DNA from 2 places in the Arthrobacter sp. 01T428 genome. Region 2 is predicted to be linked to the other one. Evidence: predicted binding sites of a transcription regulator. Region 2 holds the regulator's gene; the other holds the start of a gene.
The links. The regulator Rex, encoded in region 2, represses fermentation and respiration genes when NADH is low (regulators of the CRP and FNR family bind a similar motif). The targets are predictions, from matches to a motif close to CTTGTGAANNNNTTCACAAG.

Region 1 (10,377 bases), on a different contig from region 2:
GTTAGCCCGGGCTTTCTTCTTGTTAAAAGCCCTCGCCGTTCACAGCCCGCCGGCGAGTTTGTAGTAGGCGGCGTTCCACGCGAGTTCCTTCTTGAACTGTTTGATGGTGGTGCCGTCGTCGATGGTGAGCAGTTCGGTGCGGGCGATTTCGGCGAAGTCCTCGAACACGTCCATGCCCACCTGGGTGGAGAGCACGGTGTGGTGCGCGGCGCCTGCGGTGAGCCACGCGGCGGCGGAGGTGGCGAAGTCGGGCTTCGGCTCCCACAGTGCACGCGCGACCGGGAGGTTGGGGAGCGGTTCCTCGAGGTCGAGGACGTCGACGGCGTTCGCGACGAGGCGGAACCGGTCGCGCATGTCCGAGAGCGCGACCACGACGCCGGGCCCCGCATCGGTGTCGAAGACCATGCGGACGGGATCTTCCTTGCCGCCGATGCCCAGCGGGTGGATCTCCACGCGCGGCTTGGCTGCGGTCAGGGAGGGGCAGACCTCGAGCATGTGCGCGCCGAGGATCTTCTCCTCCCCCGGCGTCAGGTGGTAGGTGTAGTCCTCCATGAGCGAGGCGCCACCGGGCAGTCCGGCGCCCATGACCTTCGCAGCCCGGACCAAGATCGCGGTCTTCCAGTCGCCCTCGGCACCGAAGCCGTAGCCGTCGGCCATGAGCCGCTGCACGGCCATGCCGGGAAGCTGGCGCAACGCGCCCAGGTCCTCGAACGACGTCGTGAATGCGGCGGAGCCGTTCGCCTCCAGGAAGGACCGCAGACCCAGTTCGATCCGGGCGCTGTAGCGCAGGGACTCGTGCCGGGCGCCGCCGGCGCACAGTTCCGGTGCGACCTCGTAGAGGCGCTCGTATTCGGCTACGAGGGCGTCGACGTCGTACTCCGGCGCGCCGTGCACGGCGTCGGCGAGTTCGTTGACGGACCACGTGTTGACCGAGACGCCGAAGCGCAGCTCGGCTTCGGTCTTGTCCCCTTCTGTGACGGCAACGTTGCGCATGTTGTCCCCGAAGCGGGTCAGCTTGAGGGTGCGCACCGCGGCCCAGCCGGCGGAGGCGCGTTGCCACGCGCCCACCTGGCGCGTGACCTCGGGGTTGGAGACGTGCCCGACGACGGTCTTCCGCGGCACGCCGAGGCGGGACTGGATGTACCCGAATTCGCGGTCGCCGTGGGCTGCCTGGTTCAGGTTCATGAAGTCGAAGTCGATGTCCGCCCACGGCAGGGCCACGTTCGCCTGGGTGTGCAGGTGCAGGAGCGGCTTGCGGAGCAGGTCCAGTCCCTGGATCCACATCTTGGCCGGGCTGAACGTGTGCATCCACGCGGTAACGCCGATCACGGCGTCGTCCGAGTTCGCTTCCAGAGCGGTGCGGCGGATCGCGTCCGCGTCCGTCAGCACGGGCTTCCAGACGAGCTTGACCGGAACATCGGAGGACGCGTTCAGTGATGCGGCGATCTCCTGGGACTGCGCGGCGACCTGCTTGAGGACGTCCTCGCCGTAAAGGTGCTGGCTGCCGGTGAGGAACCACACTTCGTAGTGTTCGAGGGACGTGTTGTGGGCGATGGGCATGCGTTTCTCCTTGGAGGTTCGTGGGTGGCGCGCGTCAGCGGCCGTAGACGTTCTGGTAGCGGCTGTAGAGGGACTCGATCTGGCCGGCGTCGATGGGCAGCGGTTCACCGAGCTGCCGGGAAATGTGGACCGTGCGGGCCACTTCCTCGCACATCACGGCAGCCTTGACGGCGGAGCGGGCGTCCTTGCCGATAGTGAACGGTCCGTGGTTCTGCATCAGGACAGCCGGTGAATGGGACGCCCGGAGCGTGTCCACGATCCCGCGGCCGATCGAGTCGTCCCCGATCAGCGCGAACGGGCCCACCGGGATGGTGCCGCCGAATTCGTCGCCCATCATGGTCAGTACGCACGGGATCGGCTCCCCGCGCGCAGCCCATGCCGTCGCGTAGGTGGAGTGCGTGTGGACGACCCCGCCGACGTCGGGCATGTTCCGGTAGACGTAGGCGTGCGCTGCGGTGTCCGACGACGGCGAAAGGTCCGGATTGCCCCACGCCCCGTCGCCATCGCCGGCCACGGGAACCCCGTGGAGGTCCGTGACCACCATGAGTTCGGGCGTCAGCGCATCGTAGGAGACCCCGGACGGCTTGATGACCATCAAGTCATGCCCCGGGACGCGGGCGGAGACATTGCCCGCGGTCCAGACCACCAGCTCGTACCGGGTCAGTTCGGCGTGCAGCGCGCAGACCTCGCGGCGGATCGTGGCAATGGTGTCCAGCAGGGCGCTCATGCGGAGACCCCCGCGGTGAGGAGCGTTTTGCTCGCGTTCCGCTGGATCTTCTTGAGCCGGTGCATGACCTCGTTCGCTCCGCGGCCGAAGTAGTCATGCAGGGTCCGGTATTCGCGGAACAATTCCTCGTAGGCGGCGACGTTTTCCGGGATCGGGGTGTAGACGGCGCCGGGCTCGGATCCCATGGCAGCCGCGGCTTCCCGGATGTCCTGGTACTCCCCCGCAGCGACGGCGGCGTGGATCGCCGAACCCAGCGCGGGACCCTGGGTGGAGCCGATCGTGGAGAGGGGCAGCCCCGTGATATCGGCGTAGATCTGCATCAATAGGGTGTTTTTCAGCAGCCCTCCGGCGACGATGAATTCCTTCACCGGCACCCCCGCGTCGCGGAAGGCGTCCACAATGGTGCGGGTGCCGAAGGCCGTGGCCTCCAGCAGCGCCCGGTAGATGTCTTCCGGGCGGGTTGCCAGGGTCTGGCCCACGATCACTCCGGAGAGTTCGTGGTCCACCAGGACGGACCGGTTCCCCGAGTGCCAGTCCAGGGCAATGAGTCCGTGTTCACCGATCTCCTGGGTGGAGGCGAGTTCGGTGAGGTATTCGTGGATGCCCAGGCCCGTGGCTTCGGCAGCTGCATGATATTCGGGCGGCACGCCATACTTGGTGAACCAGCCGAAGATGTCGCCCACCCCGGACTGGCCGGCCTCGTAACCCCAGAGCCCGTCCACGATCCCGCCGTCGACCACTCCGCACATGCCCGGCACCTCACGAAGCTCGGAGCCGTTCATGACGTGGCACGTGGAGGTGCCCATGATCGCGACGAGCTGTCCCGGTTCCACGGCCCGGGCGGCGGGCGCGGTGACGTGGGCGTCAACATTCCCGACCGCGACGGCGATCCCGGCCGGGAGGCCGGTCCAGCCGGCGGCTTCGGCAGTCAGGTAACCCGCGGCGTCCCCCAGGCGGCCAATGGTGTGGGCCAGTTTGGTGTCGACGAAGTCCTTGAAGCCCGGGTTCAGGGAGGCCAGGAATTCCACGGACGGGTAGGCGCCGTCCTGGTAGATGCCCTTGTACCCAGCGGTGCAGGCATTCCGCACGTAGTTCCCGCACAGTTGCCAGACGATCCAGTCGGCGGCTTCCACCCAGTGGTCCATCGCCGCATACGCGCCCGGGTCCTCCTCCAGGAGCTGGAGTCCCTTGGCGAACTCCCATTCCGAGGAAATGAGCCCGCCGTAGCGCGGCAGCCAGGACTCGCCCCGCTCGGCGGCGAGTGCATTGATGCGGTCCGCCTGCTCCTGGGCCGCATGGTGGCGCCACAACTTCACATACGCATGCGGCCTGCGGGCGAAGCCGGGCAGCTCGTTTAGCGGAGTGCCGTCAGCCTTCACCGGCACCATCGTGCACGCCGTGAAGTCCGTGGCAATCCCGACGACGGCGGCCGGATCGATCCCGGCGTCGCGCACCGCTGCGGGGACCGCGTGGCGCAACACGTCGCGGTAGTCTTGCGGCACCTGCAGCGCCCATTCGCCGGGAAGGCGGACAGCCGGGCCAGCAGGCTCGTCGGCCAGATCGGCCGGCAAGGCCTCCGTGATGACCGCATGCGGGTACTCAAACACTCCGCTTCCCAGTTCCTTGCCATCCCTGACCCGCACCACCACGGCCCTGCCGGAAAGCGTGCCGTAGTCCACGCCGATGACGTAATGTTCGTTGCCGTCCGCTGTGACGTCCATGAAGTCCTCCAATAAGCCAGCCCGCAGCCTTGCGGATTGGTTCCATTGTGAGCGCTAACAAAATTCACGTCAAGCCGTCCTTCCCACATGAACATGAATACGATCAGGCGGGAGTCGACGTACTTTGGCGCACCACCAACTCTGGCTCCACCACCGTGGCGCCGATGCTTTCCCCGCCCTCCATACCGCTCAGCATGAGGTCCATGCAGCGCCGCCCGAGCTCTTCGAAGTCCTGGCGTACCGTGGTCAAAGGCGGCGTGAAATAGCCTGATTCGGGCTGGTCGTCGAAACCCACCACCGAAACATCCTCGGGCACCCGGACACCTGCCTCGTTGAACGCACGCAGCAGGCCCAGGGCCATCTGGTCATTTCCCACAAAAAGCGCCGTGGCGGTCCTTTCACCGGCAAGCTTCCTGCCAATGTCATAACCGCTGCCGGCGCTCCAGTCCCCCACCACCAGCAAATCGTCCTGAAGGCCAGCCGCCTGCAAGGCCTCGCTCCACCCTTCGGCCCGGGCGACGCCGTCGATCCAGTCCTGCGGGCCGGCCACGTGCCCGATCCGCCGGTGCCCCTGCTCCACCAGATGCCTCACGGCCAATTCCGCGCCGCGCTTCTGGTCCACCATGGCTCCGCCGACCGACGCGTCGCCCAGCGACCCCACGGCCACTACGGGAACCCCGGCCTTCACTTCCGCCAACGCCAGCAGGGTGTCCGAATGGGGAACGATCACCACGATTCCGTCCACGGACTGGTCCAGGAAATGCCGGACCGCATCAAGGATCGCCTCCCGGTTGACCGTCCTCAAGGCTGCGATGCTGACGAAATAGCCGGCATCCCTCGCAGCCTGCTCGACGCCCAGCAGGGTGTTCGCCGGGCCGTACTGCGCCAGCTCGCTGGCCAGGACCCCGATGGTCTGGGAACGGCGGGTCACGAGGCTCCGCGCAGCAGTATTGCGCCGGTATCCCAGCTCGGCGATGGCGGCCTCGACACGCTCCCGGGTGCCCTTGCTGACGTTGGGGTGGTCGTTGATCACCCGTGAAACGGTCTGGTGCGAGACTCCCGCCAATTCCGCTACGTCTTCAAGCCGTGGTAAGCGCCCGCTGCTTTTTGTCATGGAGCTATTCTGCGTGACCTGGAGGCCAAGCGACGAACAGGACCGCAGCGAGTCCACGCTGAGCTACCGGCCAGTACAAGACCACGGGCATGCCGGGGATAGACTCGATTCAAGCCCAACAACCACCATTTGAGGAGCCCCATGCGCGCCACCATCATCCACGGTCCCGGCGACATCCGCGTTGAAGACCGTAACTACCCGACGGTCCAGCTGCCCACCGACGTCGTCGTCAAAGTGACTGCCTCCTGCGTCTGCGGATCGGACCTTTGGCCCTACCGCGGCGTAAAGCCCACCCACCAGCCTTCGGCCATCGGACATGAATTCATCGGCACGGTGGAAAGCATTGGCGACGACGTCACCACCCTGGCGCCCGGCGATTTCGTGATAGCTCCGTTCGTGGTCAGCTGCGGGGCCTGCCCGCAATGCTTGAACGGCGTCACAGTTGCCTGCGATCATTTGGCAGGTTGGGGCGGCAAGGATGACAGCGGTCACGCGATCGACGGCGGCCAAGGCCAGGCCGTGCGCGTGCCGCTTGCCGAGTCCACGCTCGTCAAGGTTCCCGGCATCACGGAACCCGACGACGCCCTCCGCGCGAGCTTGCTGACGCTCTCGGATGTGATGGCCACCGGCCACCACGCCGCCCTCGCGGCGAAGGTCGGCCCCGGCAGGACCGTCGTCGTCGTCGGCGACGGCGCAGTCGGGCTCTGCGGCGTGCTCGCAGCAAAGCGGCTCGGAGCAGAACGAATCATCGCGATGTCGCGACATGCCGACCGCCAGGCTATTGCCCTCGAATTCGGCGAAACAGACATCGTCGCTGAACGTGGCGAGGACGGCGTAGCCAAGGTCCGCGAATTGCTGGGAGGCGTTTTGGCCGACTCCGTGTTGGAGTGCGTCGGGACCAAGGAATCCATGGAACAGGCACTGCACAGTGTCCGCCCGGGCGGCGCCCTCGGCTTTGTCGGTGTCCCGACAGGCGGAGCTGAGGCCCCCTTGCGCTACTTGTTCGACACGAACATTTCGATTGCCGGCGGCATGGCCCCTGCCCGCACCTACATCCCGGAACTGCTCGCCGACGTGCTTGACGGAAAGATCAATCCGGGCAGGGTCTTCGACACCGTGATGCCGCTCGAGGAAGCGCCCGAGGCCTACCGCGCCATGGACGAGCGGCGCTCCATCAAGGTCCTGCTCACTCCCTGAGGCCATGGGCGGAACCCGCAGCTTCTTGCGGGATAGGTGGACTGTGGCGTGCACGCGGGAACGGCGAGAGAATCCATATAGGAAGCCTCGCCTGAACCCAAAGGAGCGAACAAAATGATCACTGGTGCCCCGGCGCGCCCGGTGGTTAACCAGGACGGGTATTTGCCCATCGAGGATCACGGACTCATTGGAGACGGGTCCACCTGCGCTTTGGTGGGACGGGACGGCGCCATTACCTGGCTTTGCTTGCCGGAATTCGACAGTCCACCGTTCCTTGCCGGGATCCTCGACGCGGAATCAGGCGGCCGTTTTGAAATAGCTCCTGTTCGCACCCTGGCATCCTCCCAGCGCTACACCGAGGATTCCTGCGTGCTGGTCACGTCCCTTGTGTCCGATCGTGGCGTGCTGCAGGTGACGGACGGGCTGACGTTGCGTGCGGGTGCCGACTTGTCGGAGCCGGTGCCGGCCGGCCGTTCCGAACTCCTGCGGCACGCGCGAGCCGTGGGCGGCGACGTCCCGCTGCGCATCAGCCTGATACCGAAGACCGGTGTCACTTTTGACACCCTGGCTACCGGCTGGAGGTTTGATTGGCGGCAGGACGGAGTCCACGAGGTCTACCTATGGTCTTCCGTTGAACTCATCCCCGACGGCCGTGGCCTGTCCGCCGAGTTGACGCTACGCGCGGGAGAGACCCTGACCATGGTCCTGCACTGGTCCGGGCGGTTCCGGCTCCGTCAGCATCCGGAGAGCAAGAAGCTCATTGACCAGACCGTGTATGCGTGGCGCCGGTGGGCATCAAACCTGGATTGCGAAGGCTCCCAGGCGGAGTTGATGAAGCGTTCGGCCCTGACGCTGAAGATGCTGGACCACGCCGAGACGGGGGCCATCTTGGCCGCCGCTACCTCTTCGTTGCCGGAGTGGCCGGGAACGTCCCGGAATTGGGATTACCGGTACACATGGGTGCGCGACGCCTCGTTCTCCAACTATGTGTTCAGGCGCATTGGCGATCCCAGTGATGCGGACGTCTTCCTTGCCTGGGTCCTGACCAACGTCGAGCGGGACGGTACCCCGCACGTCATGTACGCCTTGGACGGTTCCCAGCCGCCCGATGAGGTCGAGGACCCGCACTTGCGCGGATACCGCGGCTCGGCCCCGGTCCGGTGGGGAAACGGCGCCCGCCACCAACTCCAGCACGATGTGTACGGTGAAATCGTCGATATCGCCTACCAGTGGTCGGGCAGCGGCAAGCGAGTGGATGAGCGGCTCTGGGCCGCATTGGTACCGATTGTGGAAATGGCCATCAGGAGCTGGAGGGTTCCCGACTCGGGGCCTTGGGAAATCCGGGACAAGAGCAGGCCCTTCACCTACTCGGCGGCGTTATGTTACGTCGCGATCGACCGCGCCATCCAGATCGCGCGCAGGGACGGGCTTCCCTATCCCAAACGCCGGTGGGAGGCCACTGCCCGTCAAATCCGGCAGGCTGCCCTGACACAATCATGGGATCCCCGGCGGCGCACCTTTACCGAGAACCTAGGTGGCAACGGCGGTCTCGACGCGTCGCTCTTGACCCTTCCCGTCCGCAACGTCATTGATTTCGACGATCCCCGGATGGTTTCCACGACGAAAGCGATCGCGGCGGAGCTCGACGCCGGCAACGGACTTTTGTTCCGCTACCTGCCATCGGTTTCTCCCGACGGTCTGCCCGGAAACGAAGGGGCGTTCCTCCTCTGCAGCTTCTGGCTGGTGGACAACCTGGCAGGACAAGGGCGCGTGGATGAAGCCCATGAACTCTATGAGTCCCTCTGCAGCCGTGCGAATTCACTGGGCCTGCTACCCGAGCAGATCCACCCGGACACCGGAGAGTTCCTCGGCAACTTCCCGCAGGCGTTCAGCCATGTGGGCGTGCTGGCCAGCGGCCTGCGCCTGCTGAAAGCGGAGCGGCGGGCCGCAAAGGCTGGCACTACCACACGGAATCAGGGCTAGCGGCGAGGGGCGAAGCCGATGCGTGCGTGGTGGGTCCGGGAACCAGCTCCGATTGAATCCGGGCCGCTTGTCTGGGGCGAACGCCCCGATCCTCAACCAGGAGTGCATGAGCTCCTGGTCAGAGTCCGGACCTGTGGTGTCTGCCGCACGGATCTGCATCTGGCAGAGGGCGACCTCACCCCTCGGATGCCGAATGTAGTCCCCGGCCACGAGGCGGTAGGAATAGTCAGCGAGGCGGGCGAAGGGTGCGTGAGGTTCCGGCGCGGTGACAGGGTCGGAGTGGCCTGGCTGGGTGGAACCTGCGGGAGCTGCGAGTTTTGCCGCCGCGGTGACGAGAACCTTTGCCTCTCCCCCGTCTTCACGGGTTGGGACAGGGACGGTGGCTATGCCGAACAACTCACGGTGTCCGAGGATTTTGCCTATGCCATCCCGCCCCGGTTTTCGGACGAACAGGCAGCCCCTCTGTTGTGCTCCGGTATCATCGGGTACCGGGCGCTCAAACGGGCCGCTGTTCCGGAGGGTGGCCGACTGGGCATCTATGGTTTCGGAGGATCTGCCCACCTCACGGTCCAGATGGCGCGCCACCAAGGGGCGCAGGTGTACGTGATGACGCGTTCGGAGCCGGCCCGTGAACTGGCGCGGAAGCTGGGTGCGGTGTTTGTGGGCGACGCGTACGAATCCCTGCCAGACCCACTCGACTCGGCGATACTGTTTGCCCCTGCCGGGGACCTCGTCCCTGTCGCCCTCAAGGCATTGGGCCGGGGCGGGACCCTCGCCATTGCCGGCATCCACCTCAGCGACATACCGCCCTTGAACTATTCCGCCGATCTCTTCTATGAGCGGCAGCTCCGCAGCGTCACTGCCAACACCCGGGCAGACGGCGAAGAGTTCTGGTCCTTGGCCGCGGAAATCCCGCTGGCTCCCACCACGACGGCGTATCCGTTGGCTCAGGCCGACCGGGCGCTGCGGGATTTGGCCGCTAGCCGTGTTACCGGAGCTGCCGTCCTGACAGTCTGAACAGCGTATGTCGCGCATCGCAGACAGACAGGCGGGAGCAAAAAACGGCGATCGGCGGGTCCGATAACGGCCCGCCGGTCGGTATTCCGCTGTTCAGCGTTTCAGCACATCGCGTTGAAGACTTCAGTGCGAAGGGCTGACCATGTGATGCCGATGTTCCTCGGTGCTGGGCTTGATCGCCATCGCGGTGACGACGAGCGCCACCAGGCCAGCGATCCACGATGTCCAAGCGACTCCGGCTTGCATGGAGTACGAGCCTAGCCACGGCGAAAGGAACAGCAAGGCACCAAAGGCCGCCTGCACCCACTCCATGACCGGCGTTCCGGGCATGGCCAGATTGATCACACCGCTAACGATCAGCAAAGCGCCGAATACGACCATCAAGGCAGCCGACGAGCCGGCGGCCGTGGTCCAGATGACCGATAAAGCAGCATAGAGACCGGCGACAACCGTGACCCAATCCTGCCATCGCGTCCATTTCTTCATTGAACCCACCTCTGTGATGTGGACTGCATTCCGGGGCACCAAGCAAGTGCTCCGGTATTGGTGTAACAAAATCCGCACGCAGCTACTTCCCGACAGACGCGTGCGGTATTGGACCGCCGTCGTCGAATCCTGCCGCGCGCGAAGCCTTGCTAAGAGGGGACTTCCGGTCTAGAACGTAGTCATAGAGCAACATCGACGGACATGCCCGGCGTCGCCCGGCACGTCCGTCCGGAGAGGACCCCGTGATATCGAGTCGCTGGTCGTAAAGTCGCAGTCAGCCCGGTGCTGACTCAGCGACGTCCGTTGGTGCGAACCGCCGTGGCCTCCGGCGTGGACTTGCGTCCGCCGCCAACGCCCAGGTTCCGGCCCGACCCCGCCAGGTCGCCTGCAGTCGCAACCAACAGAAGGAAAGAAATGCTAAACATGAAGGTCCCGGCACGAGGCGCCGGAACCGCCTTCATTGCAACCATCGCTATCACGGCACTCGCCGCGTGTTCGAGCACGGGCACATCTTCGTCGTCGAGCACCGCAAGTTCCGGAGGAGCTGTACCGCAGATATCTGCGGATGCGTT
Region 2 (10,377 bases):
CCATCGAAACCGAGTTCAACGGCGTAGCCGTTGACCCGTTCGGCAACACCCGCGCAGGCGTTTCCGGTGAGACCACCATCAGCCGCAAGGACTTCGGCCTGACCTGGAACGCAGTGCTCGAGGCCGGTGGCGTCCTGGTCAGCGACAAGGTTGTCATTAACCTCGAACTGGCCTTCATCGCACCTGCCGCCTAATCCCCCAGGTTCCCAATCCCCCGGGTTAAAGGGCGGAATGGCGCCTTCGGGGCTGCACACGATCACGTGCGCAGCCCCGGAGGCGCCATTTTTTGCTCGCGGTATCACCCGCCTATTGTTCGGGTGAAAGCCGATACTTAGCGGCGAATTAGCCAAGAATTTCCTATGAATCCTTAAACCTCAGGTCTAAAGTGATGCCATGAGTAACCCAAACGAAGCTCCTCAGCCTCAGCAGCCCGGAGCCCAGCCACCGCAGCCCGGCAATGTCCCTCCTGCGGGTTACCAGCCTCCGCAGGGATACCAAGCACCTCCTTCTTACCAAGCGCCTCCCTCTTACCAGCAGCCAACCCCCGGATACCAGCAGCAGGGCCAACCCGGACAGGGAGAAGGTTTCCACTTCGAGATGCCTACCGACGGTCCGAAGAACTTCAACGATGTCCTTCCCAAGGGCGGTTTTTCAGGCATGTTCAAAGTGACCGGAATGCCCACAGAGTTGAAGGTCTCCTACTGGATCTGGCTTATTGGCGGACTCCTGGCCCTCTTGGGTGGCCTGCTCGGCCTCTTCGGCTCCATTGTGCTCTTCACGCTCGCGCCGGCAATCGCCGTCGTCGTCCTCCTTCTGGTACTGATAGCGCTGGTTGTGGCGGCCGCCCAAATCGTCTTCGCGATGAAGATGAAGGAAGGCAAGGAGTGGGCCCGCCTCGCACTGACCGTCATTGCGGGAATTTCCCTGATCCTCTCGATCGTGGGGGGAGCGATGGCAAATGGACAGAGCAACAACTGGTTCAGCTTCGTCATCAGCCTCATTGCAACGGTCCTGATGTGGCTGCCCAATTCGCAGGCGTGGTTCAAGTCAGTGAAGGGCGCCGTCTAGCCAACCCGTTACAAGCCGGAATTTCATAGCTGAAGGCCGCGGCCGGTCCCGGAAGGACCCCGCGGCCTTCCGTTTGTCCATGCAGGATTCACGGGAGCTCCGCCGAAGCTTGTTCAGCGAGAATTCTTCCCGTGAATCATCACCAGCGCTGTGCCGTCGGGGTACGGTGGAATTAAGCCGAGCTGGGGGCGGGGCACGTTGCACCCGGCAGCCGTATCTGCAGTCGACACGCAAAGGAATGCCATGAGCACCCCTCCGTACCCGCCGTCCACTCCGGGCGAGAATCCCACCCCTGAGGAGCCGAAATACGGCCAGCAGACACCCCAGCAGGGTCAGCCGCCGCAATACGGCCAACAAGCTCCTCAGTTCGGGCAGCCTTCGGCTCCGCAGTACGGCCAGCAGGCGCCCCAGCAGCCGTCCGCACCCCAGTACGGGCAACAGGCTCCCCAGTACGGGCAGCCGTCCGCACCCCAGTATGGACAACAGGCTCCCCAGTACGGGCAGCAGCCGCAGTACGGGCAGCCTTCCGTCCCGCAGTACGGGCAGGGCGGCCCCGTCACTTGGCCGAGCCAGCAGCCCGCTGCGACGTCCGGAGTCCCGCAGTTGGTCAACATCTCCTTCTGGCTGATGATTGCCGCAGGGGTGCTGACCTTGATCGGCATTCCCTTCACTATCGCTACGCTGAACTCGCCGGCAGGCAAGAACATGTTCAACCAGGCCCTGTCGGCGCAAGGAAGCAACGCTTCAGGCATAGACACAAGCACCTTCATCGGCATTGCGATCACGTTCCTGGTTATCTTCTCGGTGATCTTTGCCGGGCTCTACGCATTGGTTGCGTTCAATGTCCGGAAGGGGAAGAACTGGGCCCGCATCCTGGGCACGGTCTTCGCTGGAATTTCCCTGCTGGGCCTGACCCAGATCGGCATGGGCACCATCACCATCCTCTTGGGCATCGCCGCGATCGTGATGCTCTATTTGCCGGCCTCGGCGCCGTACTTCCGGAAAGCCCAGCCGTTCGCGAACCCTTACGGCCAGGCGCCGTACGGCCGCTAGGCGCTAGACGCTAAAACCAAAACAACGGGTGCAGACCCGGTCCGGCCTAAATGGCCTGGCCCGGGGTCTGTGCCCGTTGTGCGTGATACGCCAGGATCTGGAGCTCAGTGGCCATGTCCACTTTGCGCAGATTCACGTACGGAGGAACTTGCAGCAGCACCGGGGCAAAGCTGAGGATGCTGCGGATACCCGCGCTAATCACGCGGTCGCAGACGCCTTGTGCCACCGCGGCCGGGAGGGCCAGGACAACCATGTTGGTTCCGGTCCGCTGAAGGACCGTTTCAAGATTGGCGGCGTCGCTGACCCGCAGCCAGCCGACCTCGTTCCCGATAATCATGGGATCGGCATCGAGGATCGCCACCACGTCGAAACCGCGCGACTCGAAGCCGCCGTATCGTGCCAAGGCCTTGCCCAGGTTGCCGGCGCCCACAATGGCCACTTTCCAGTCGTGGGTCAGGCCGAGCGCCGCCGCGATGTGCCGGCTCAGGTATTGGACCTCGTACCCGACGCCACGCGTTCCGTAGGAGCCGACGTAGGAGAGGTCTTTGCGCAAGGTGGACGAACTGACTCCGGACGCCTCAGCCAACGCCTCGGAGGAAACCCGTTCCACGCCTTCACCGAGCAGGGAGTTCAGAGCGCGCAGGTAAAGCGTCATCCGGGCCACAGCCGCGGGCGGTATCTGCTTCGCGGCAGACTCCTTGTCCCCGGGTACAGCCTCGGCGGACGGTTCCAGCGCAGTCACGTTCTTCTCCATTGCGTCGCTTTGTTTTCCCACTCTATTGCCAACAAAGCTCTGCACGCATGTTCAGGCGGCGATGGCCTTCTTCAGGACCCGCACCAATCGTGCCTCATCGATTTTCCAGAAATCCCGCTGGATTCCGTCCACGAATACCACCGGGATCTCCTCGGCGTAGCGCTCGCGCAGTGCCGGGTCAGTGTCGATTGACTGTTCGGTCCACGTGAGCCCAAGGCTTGAGGTCACGCGTTCGACGGCGTCCCGCGCCGCGGCGCAAAGGTGGCAGTCAGCTTTGGTGAGGAGTACGACGTCGGGATTTGGCATGGTTCAACGGTATCGCTTCAGCGTCGTCACGGCAGTCGCGAACGGCAGGGGGCCGGACGATTGACTAGACTCGAGGCATGCCCGTCGAGAAGAACGCCGTTGTGGCCACCGCGCCGGCTGCAACGCAGCAACACGGCGAAGCCGCATTCTTCGACGTCGACAACACCCTCATGAAGGGTGCCAGCCTCTTCCACGTTGCCCGGAAGATGTATGAACGCAGGGCCTTCACGCTCTCCCAAGCCGCGGGCTTTGCCTGGAAGCAGTTCAAGTTCGTGCTCCGGGGCGAAAAGATGGAGGACGTCCATTCCGTCCGGGATTCCGCGCTGATCCTCGCGGCCGGCATCAAGGTGTCCGATATCAAGGAGCTGGGCGAAGAGGTCTACGACGAGATGATCGAGTCGCGGATCTGGCCCGGTACCAAGGCCCTGGCGGAACAGCACCTGCGTGTTGGCCGGAAGGTCTGGCTCGTCACCGCCACGCCCATCGAAGTTGCCACCGTCATTTCCACGCGGCTCGGCCTGACCGGCGCCCTGGGTACCGTGGGTGAGGTTGAAGATGGCGCTTACACCGGCCGGTTGGTGGGCGAGATCCTCCACGGGCCAGCCAAGGCCGTGGCCGTGCAGCGCGTAGCGGACGAAGAAGGCCTGGACCTGAAGCGCTGCTGGGCGTACAGCGATTCGCATAACGATATCCCGCTGCTCACGTTGGTGGGCCACCCCGTGTGCATCAATCCCGACGCCGGGCTTCGCCGCCACGCGCGGGAGAACAACTGGCCTGTTTACGACTTCCGTTCCGGCCGCCGGGCAGCCACGCTCGGCCTCAAGGCCGCGACCGTCGGAGGCGCCGTCTACGGCTTGTGGCGGGGTTTCTCGAAGTTCCGCAGCCCGAGGGCCTAACCCCAGCAACCCTCGCTCACATATACCCGCCTCCCCGGCAACCCTCGCTCACATGATGTGACGACCGCAGTTCCGGCATGTGCCCACATACGGGAGCGAGCGTTGTCGAAACGGCCGACATACGTGAGCGAGGGTCCGGGGAAAAGCGCTCATAGGTGAGCGAGCGTCACCGGGGACGGACGCAAAAATGCCCGCCGCCTTGAGAGGCAACGGGCATTCACGCTGTAGGAAGTATCTCTACTTCTTATTGCGACGCTGGTGGCGGGTCTTGCGAAGCAGTTTGCGGTGCTTCTTCTTGGCCATACGCTTGCGGCGCTTCTTAATAACTGAACCCACGTAAGTTCCTTACCAAACTAGATTGAGATTCTGTCTGCTGGGTGAGGTCCTTGAACTGAGCAACAGACTTTACAACTGACAGATTCTTACAATGACGTAAAACGTTCCTTAACAGGGTACCGCTTATCGGGGGCACCCAATGACCGCTGGCCCTTGAGGGGACCAAGCCGGGCTCAGGCCGTCTCTGAGTGTCCGTCGACGACCGCGCCCTTGAGGTACTGGCTCACGGCATCTTCGGGGACCCGGAATGATCGTCCAAATCGGACGGCCGGCAATTCTCCCGAGTGGACCAGACGGTACACGGTCATTTTGGAAACCCGGAGGACTTCGGCAACTTCAGCCACTGTCATGAAACGCGCGTTCGAGAAGTTAGTCTCTGCGGACATTTCTCCATATTCCTTTGCTCTCAGCGGTTAGCGGCGAACCCCAGCATTCATTACCTGGTGTGCCGATGCTGAGCCATCAAACAACCATGTGCTAGATACTCTAGAGGCTGCTGGTACCAAAGTGAAAGTCTTTCGTCCAAGTGGAGACTAGGTTTCACTTAGTTGGAAGCAGCTATCCGACGCTTTCGGGCCGAGGCCGCCAACTGGTTCAGGACGGACACCGTGACGTCCCATTCCATGCAGGCGTCGGTGACGCTCTGGCCGTACACCAGCTCTTGTTCGCCGGCCGACTGCCGCTCCACATCCAGGTTCTGCGCCCCACCGACAAGGAAGCTCTCCAGCATGACGCCGGCGATCGGCGAAGCAACGTCATCTTCCAACTGCGCGCCGATCTCCAAGGCGACTTCGGCCTGGCGGTGGTGGCTCTTGCCGCTGTTGGCATGGCTCGCGTCAACGATGAGCCGCGGGTTCAAGCCCTTTGCCGAGAGCTTCTCCGAGGCAGCGGCAACCTGGTCCGCGGCGTAGTTCGGTCCCTTGCGGCCGCCGCGCAGGATCACATGGGTGTCCGGGTTGCCCGAGGTCGCCACGAGGGCGGCGCGGCCCTCGCCGTCGATCCCCAGGAACGCCTGGGGTGCCGCAGAGGCGCCGCAGGCATCGATCGCGACTTGGAGGTCGCCGTCGGTCCCGTTCTTGAAACCGATCGGCATGGACAGTCCGGAGGCGAGCTGGCGGTGGATCTGGCTCTCGGTGGTCCGCGCACCGATGGCGCCCCATGCCACGAGGTCGGCCATGTATTGCGGGCTGATGGGTTCCAGGAACTCGGTGGCCGTCGGCAGGCCCAGGGCCGTGACTTGCTGGAGGAATCCACGGGCGGCACGGAGTCCGGCCGCGATGTCGTGGCTGCCGTCCAAGTGGGGATCGTTGATGAGGCCCTTCCAGCCGACCGTGGTGCGCGGCTTCTCGAAGTAGGCCCGCATGACGATGAGCAGGTCTTCCTTGTGCTTCTCCGCCTGGCTGACCAGCCTGCGCGCGTATTCCAGGCCGGCCTTCGGATCGTGGATGGAGCACGGTCCCACGATCACCAGGAGGCGATCGTCCACGCCGTCCATGATGGCGCGGACTCCGTCGCGTCCGCGCTCGACGACGGCGGAGGCCTTAGCGTCCAGCGGCAGTTCCGCGCTGATTTCCTGCGGCGTGGGGAGCGGCTCGAAGCGGCTGACGCGCAGGTTCGACGTCGACTGCGCGCCGGGATTTTCGACGTCGGCATTTAGTGTGGTGGGCTCTGCGGCGATGCTGGTCATGAAAGGGGTCCTGTTCCGGAGAGGAGCGGACCCTACTCAGAGCCCGCCTGGAAATGGCGAAGGGCAGAGAATGATCTCTGCCCTGTTGGCTCTGAAGGAAAGTTGGATGCGTGTCAGTTAGACGCGGGCCCCTCCAGAGCCAACGAAAAATACGCATACCAACGGTTAGTCATAGCGAAACCATAGCGGCAGGCTCCGGATTCCCGCAAATCGAAATGCAACGACATCAAGGGAAACCGTTTCCTCACTCACTATAAACTTCACCTCAGAACACACGTCGCCGCAGCATTGGAACCGGGCGGCATCAGCTCCAGGAAGGAAAGCATGCCAGGCAGAAGGAACACCCGGCGGGTGGGCATCGCAGATGTGGCATCCATGGCCGGCGTTTCGCATGCCACGGTTTCCCGCGTCATGAACGGAAACACAACCGTGGACGCGGACATTGCCGCCCGCGTGCGCGCAGCCGCTTCCGAGCTGAAGTACAAACCGAACCCGGTAGGCCGAAGCCTGGCCCTGGGGAAAACGGACACTATCGGAATCGTGGTGCCGGACCTGTCCAACCCCACCTTCCAGGCCATCCTTCGCGGGCTGAGTATTGCCGCCGCCCGCGACGGCTACCGCGTGTTGATCGCCGACTCGTCCGAAGTTTCCAGCGAAGAAGCGATCCTCGCCGGGGAAGCCCGGAGGCGATGCGACGGCGTCGTTCTTTGCGCCCCCCGCATGAGCGACGCCGACCTGGAAGAGCTCGCCCCCACGCTCTATCCCCTGGTCCTCATCAACCGCACCACCGAGTCGGTGCCGACTCCCAGCCTCGTAGTGGACTACGGCCAAGGCATCCAGGAGCTTGCCGCCCACTTGGTGGAATTGGGCCACCGCAAACTGGCCTACCTGACCGGACCGGACCGCAGTGCGTCCAACGTGCAGCGCCTCCGTGGGCTCGAGAAGTTTACGGCCGAATTCCCGGATGTCGAACTGCAGTTCATTCCCGGAGGGAACACGTTCGACGCCGGATTCGAGTCGAGCGATGCCGTCGCCGCCTGCGGCGCCACCGGCATCCTTGTCTTCAACGACGTCGCGGCGATGGGCCTCTTGAGCGGACTCAGCGAGCGCGGGATCCGCGTGCCGGAGGACTTGTCCCTCACGGGTTTCGATGACATGCCGTTCGCCCGGTACACCATGCCTCCGCTAACCACTGCGGCTGTACCGATTTCCGACCTCGGGGACCTTGCGTGGCGCCGCATGCGGGAGCAGATCCAGACCAACGACGCCGCCTCCCCCACGAACTACTTCCCGCCGCGGATTGAGCTCAGGGGAAGCACCGGACCCGTCAAGGCCTAGTTTCCTCAGGGGCCTTCCCCAGCCCGGCTTCCCGGTAGTACCCCTCGATGTGCGCGGCCACGAGCGTCGCCGCCCGGCCGCCGTCGCCGTCGTTCACTGCCGCCAAAATGGCGCGGTGCTCGGACCGCAGGCGACCGGCGGTGCGATCCCAATCCGGCAGGTTCGCCGTGAGCGCCGCGGCGTAACCCTCGATCGCTTCACGGAGCGAGCCCATGATGGTGCTCACCACGGCATTTCCTGCGGCTTCCGCCAGCGCCAGGTGGAAGGCGACGTCCAGTGCGAGGAAGTCGTCGACGGCGGCACTCAGGTCCATCTCGTCCACGAGCCTCGCTGCTTCGTTGAGTTCGGGGGCGTCGGCCCTGGCGCGGGACACCGCCCATGATTCGAGCAGGACCCGTGTTTCCACGATGTCGGCGACGGGCAAATGCTGTGTGGCCACGTGGAGGCGGAGCGCTGACCCGAGTGCCGTGGCCGGTTCCGCGATAACCACTGTCCCGGCGTCCTTGCCGGAGCCGACGCCTGCCCGCACCAAGCCCATGGCTTCCAGGATCCGGATTGCTTCGCGGACCGAGGTCCGTGAAACTTCCAACTGTTCGGCCAGCGCCCGCTCGGCGGGGAGCCGTCCACCAAGCACCAAATGCCCGTCGGACAATTGCTTTTCGATCCAACTCAGGACGAGCTCGTGCGTTCGCATGGATAAATAGTAGTTGATGTGGTTGGACCACATGGCATAGAGTGTGGTCTAACCACACAAGTCCACGGGAGACAGCATCATGACGCAGACCGTCCAGCCAAGCAACGCCCCTTCCCTTGAGGTGCCCGCGAACGTATCCTCCGCCGTCGGGCGTCCTGCTGCACTCAAGCGGCGGGTTCCCAAGTACTCAGACCTGGCGCCGCTCATGAAGTTCAAGAAGCCCGAGTTCAGCAACGCGGCGAAGCTGCGCCGAGCATCCACCATCTGGGAACTGCGGGACATGGCCAAGCGGCGCACTCCCCAGGCGCCGTTCGACTACACGGACGGTGCAGCGGAGGCGGAGATCACCCTTCGCCGGGCCCGTCAGGCTTTCCGGGACATCGAGTTCCGGCCGGGGATCCTGCGCGACGTCTCCAACATCGACCTCAGGACCGGGATCCTGGGCAAGGAATCCCGGCTTCCGTTCGGCATCGCACCCACGGGATTTACCCGCATGATGCAGTCCGAGGGTGAGTACGCGGGCTCGCAGGCAGCCGAAGCGGCGGGCATTCCATACACGCTGTCCACGATGGGCACGGCGTCCATCGAGGACGTGGCCGCTGCGGCTCCGAACGGCCGCAACTGGTTCCAGCTCTACCTCTGGACGGACCGCGACCGTTCCCTGGAATTGATCGAGCGCGCCGCCAAGGCCGGAAACGACACCCTGATGGTCACGGTGGACACCGCCGTCGCCGGTGCCCGGCTGCGGGACGTCCGCAACGGCATGACGATTCCGCCGGCGCTCACCGTAAAGACCGTCCTGGATGCTTCGTACAGGCCCGCATGGTGGTTCAACTTCCTCACGCACGAGCCGCTAACCTTCGCCTCGCTCTCCCGCTACACCGGAACCGTGGCCGACCTCATCAACTCCATGTTCGACCCCACCCTGACCTTCGACGATCTCGACTGGCTCCGCGAAACCTGGAAGGGCAAGCTGGTGGTCAAGGGCATCCAGACGGTGGACGATGCCCGCAAGGTGGTGGACCACGGCGCGGACGGCGTCGTGATCTCCAACCACGGCGGGCGCCAACTGGACCGGGCACCGATTCCGCTGCACCTCGTTCCGGAGGTCTCCGCGGCGCTGAAGGCGGACAACAGCGACGCGGCCGTCATCCTGGACACGGGCATCATGAGCGGCGCCGACATCGTGGCGGCCCTGGCCCTCGGTGCCGACTTCACGTTGATCGGCCGCGCCTACCTGTACGGGCTCATGGCAGGCGGGCGCGCAGGCGTGGACCGCACCATCCGGATCCTGGAAAAGGACATGGCCCGCACCATGGCCCTGCTCGGAGTGACGAAGATTTCAGAACTCACCCCGGACCACGTGCGTCTGCTGCAGCACTAGGTCCGGCGGGTTGGCAGGGTGGGTCCGGTGGGCGCGGCGCGCTAGATCAGGCCTTGCGCCAGCATGGCGTCGGCGACCTTCACGAAGCCGCCGATGTTGGCACCCAGGACATAGTTGCCCGGGGCGCCATATTCCTCCGCGGTTGCGGCACAGCGATCGTGGATGCCCACCATGATTTCCGTCAGGCGGGCTTCCGTGTGTTCGAAGGACCAGGAATCGCGGCTGGCGTTCTGCTGCATCTCCAAGGCCGACGTTGCTACGCCACCGGCGTTGGCCGCCTTGCCCGGGGCAAACAGGATGCCTGCGTCCTGGAAAACGGCAACGGCTTCACGGGTGGAGGGCATGTTGGCGCCTTCGGCGACTGCCAGCAGGCCGTTGCTGACGAGCTTGGCCGCTGCGTCGCCGTCGAGCTCGTTTTGAGTCGCGCACGGCAGGGCAACGGTACCGTTGACATCCCAGACCGAGCCACCGGCCACATAACTGGCGCCCCGGCGTCGCTCCGCGTATTCAGTGAGCCGGCCCCGCTCGACTTCCTTGATCTGGCGAAGCAGCGCGACATCGATGCCGGCCTCGTCAACCACATAGCCCGCGGAATCGGAACAGGCAACCACCGTGGCGCCAAGGGCCTGGGCCTTCGCGATCGCGTAGATGGCTACGTTTCCCGAACCGGAGACCACGACGCGTTGGCCGTCGAAGGACTGGCCCCGGGTCTTGAGCATCTCCTGGGCAAAGATAACCGTGCCGAAACCAGTGGCTTCCGGACGGACCAGGGAGCCGCCCCACGACATACCCTTGCCAGTCAGCACACCGGACTCATAGCGGTTGGTGATGCGTTTGTACTGGCCGAACAGGTAGCCGATC

Region 1: a site for Rex is predicted at 4,053-4,072, ahead of araB (ribulokinase). Genes of this name have one in related genera too.

Annotation. Positions count from the first base shown of each region.
Region 1 is NZ_JBFTPW010000002.1:68,736-79,112, forward strand. Features, by position in the region: gene araA (L-arabinose isomerase) at 40-1,560, opposite strand; gene AC1DJB_RS04380 (L-ribulose-5-phosphate 4-epimerase) at 1,595-2,287, opposite strand; gene araB (ribulokinase) at 2,284-4,008, opposite strand; gene AC1DJB_RS04390 (LacI family DNA-binding transcriptional regulator) at 4,112-5,122, opposite strand; gene AC1DJB_RS04395 (zinc-dependent alcohol dehydrogenase family protein) at 5,264-6,319, shown strand; gene AC1DJB_RS04400 (glycoside hydrolase family 15 protein) at 6,434-8,302, shown strand; gene AC1DJB_RS04405 (zinc-dependent alcohol dehydrogenase family protein) at 8,321-9,319, shown strand; gene AC1DJB_RS04410 (SPW repeat protein) at 9,443-9,805, opposite strand; gene AC1DJB_RS04415 (hypothetical protein) at 10,096-10,377, opposite strand, start outside.
Region 2 is NZ_JBFTPW010000015.1:43,660-54,036, forward strand. Features, by position in the region: gene AC1DJB_RS16165 (YceI family protein) at 1-194, shown strand, start outside; gene AC1DJB_RS16170 (hypothetical protein) at 394-1,068, shown strand; gene AC1DJB_RS16175 (hypothetical protein) at 1,312-2,121, shown strand; gene AC1DJB_RS16180 (redox-sensing transcriptional repressor Rex) at 2,168-2,875, opposite strand; gene AC1DJB_RS16185 (glutaredoxin family protein) at 2,927-3,181, opposite strand; gene AC1DJB_RS16190 (HAD family hydrolase) at 3,259-4,077, shown strand; gene AC1DJB_RS16195 (30S ribosomal protein bS22) at 4,315-4,413, opposite strand; gene AC1DJB_RS16200 (helix-turn-helix domain-containing protein) at 4,587-4,799, opposite strand; gene AC1DJB_RS16205 (3-deoxy-7-phosphoheptulonate synthase) at 4,958-6,100, opposite strand; gene AC1DJB_RS16210 (LacI family DNA-binding transcriptional regulator) at 6,425-7,438, shown strand; gene AC1DJB_RS16215 (FadR/GntR family transcriptional regulator) at 7,428-8,132, opposite strand; gene AC1DJB_RS16220 (alpha-hydroxy acid oxidase) at 8,212-9,516, shown strand; gene gdhA (NADP-specific glutamate dehydrogenase) at 9,558-10,377, opposite strand, start outside.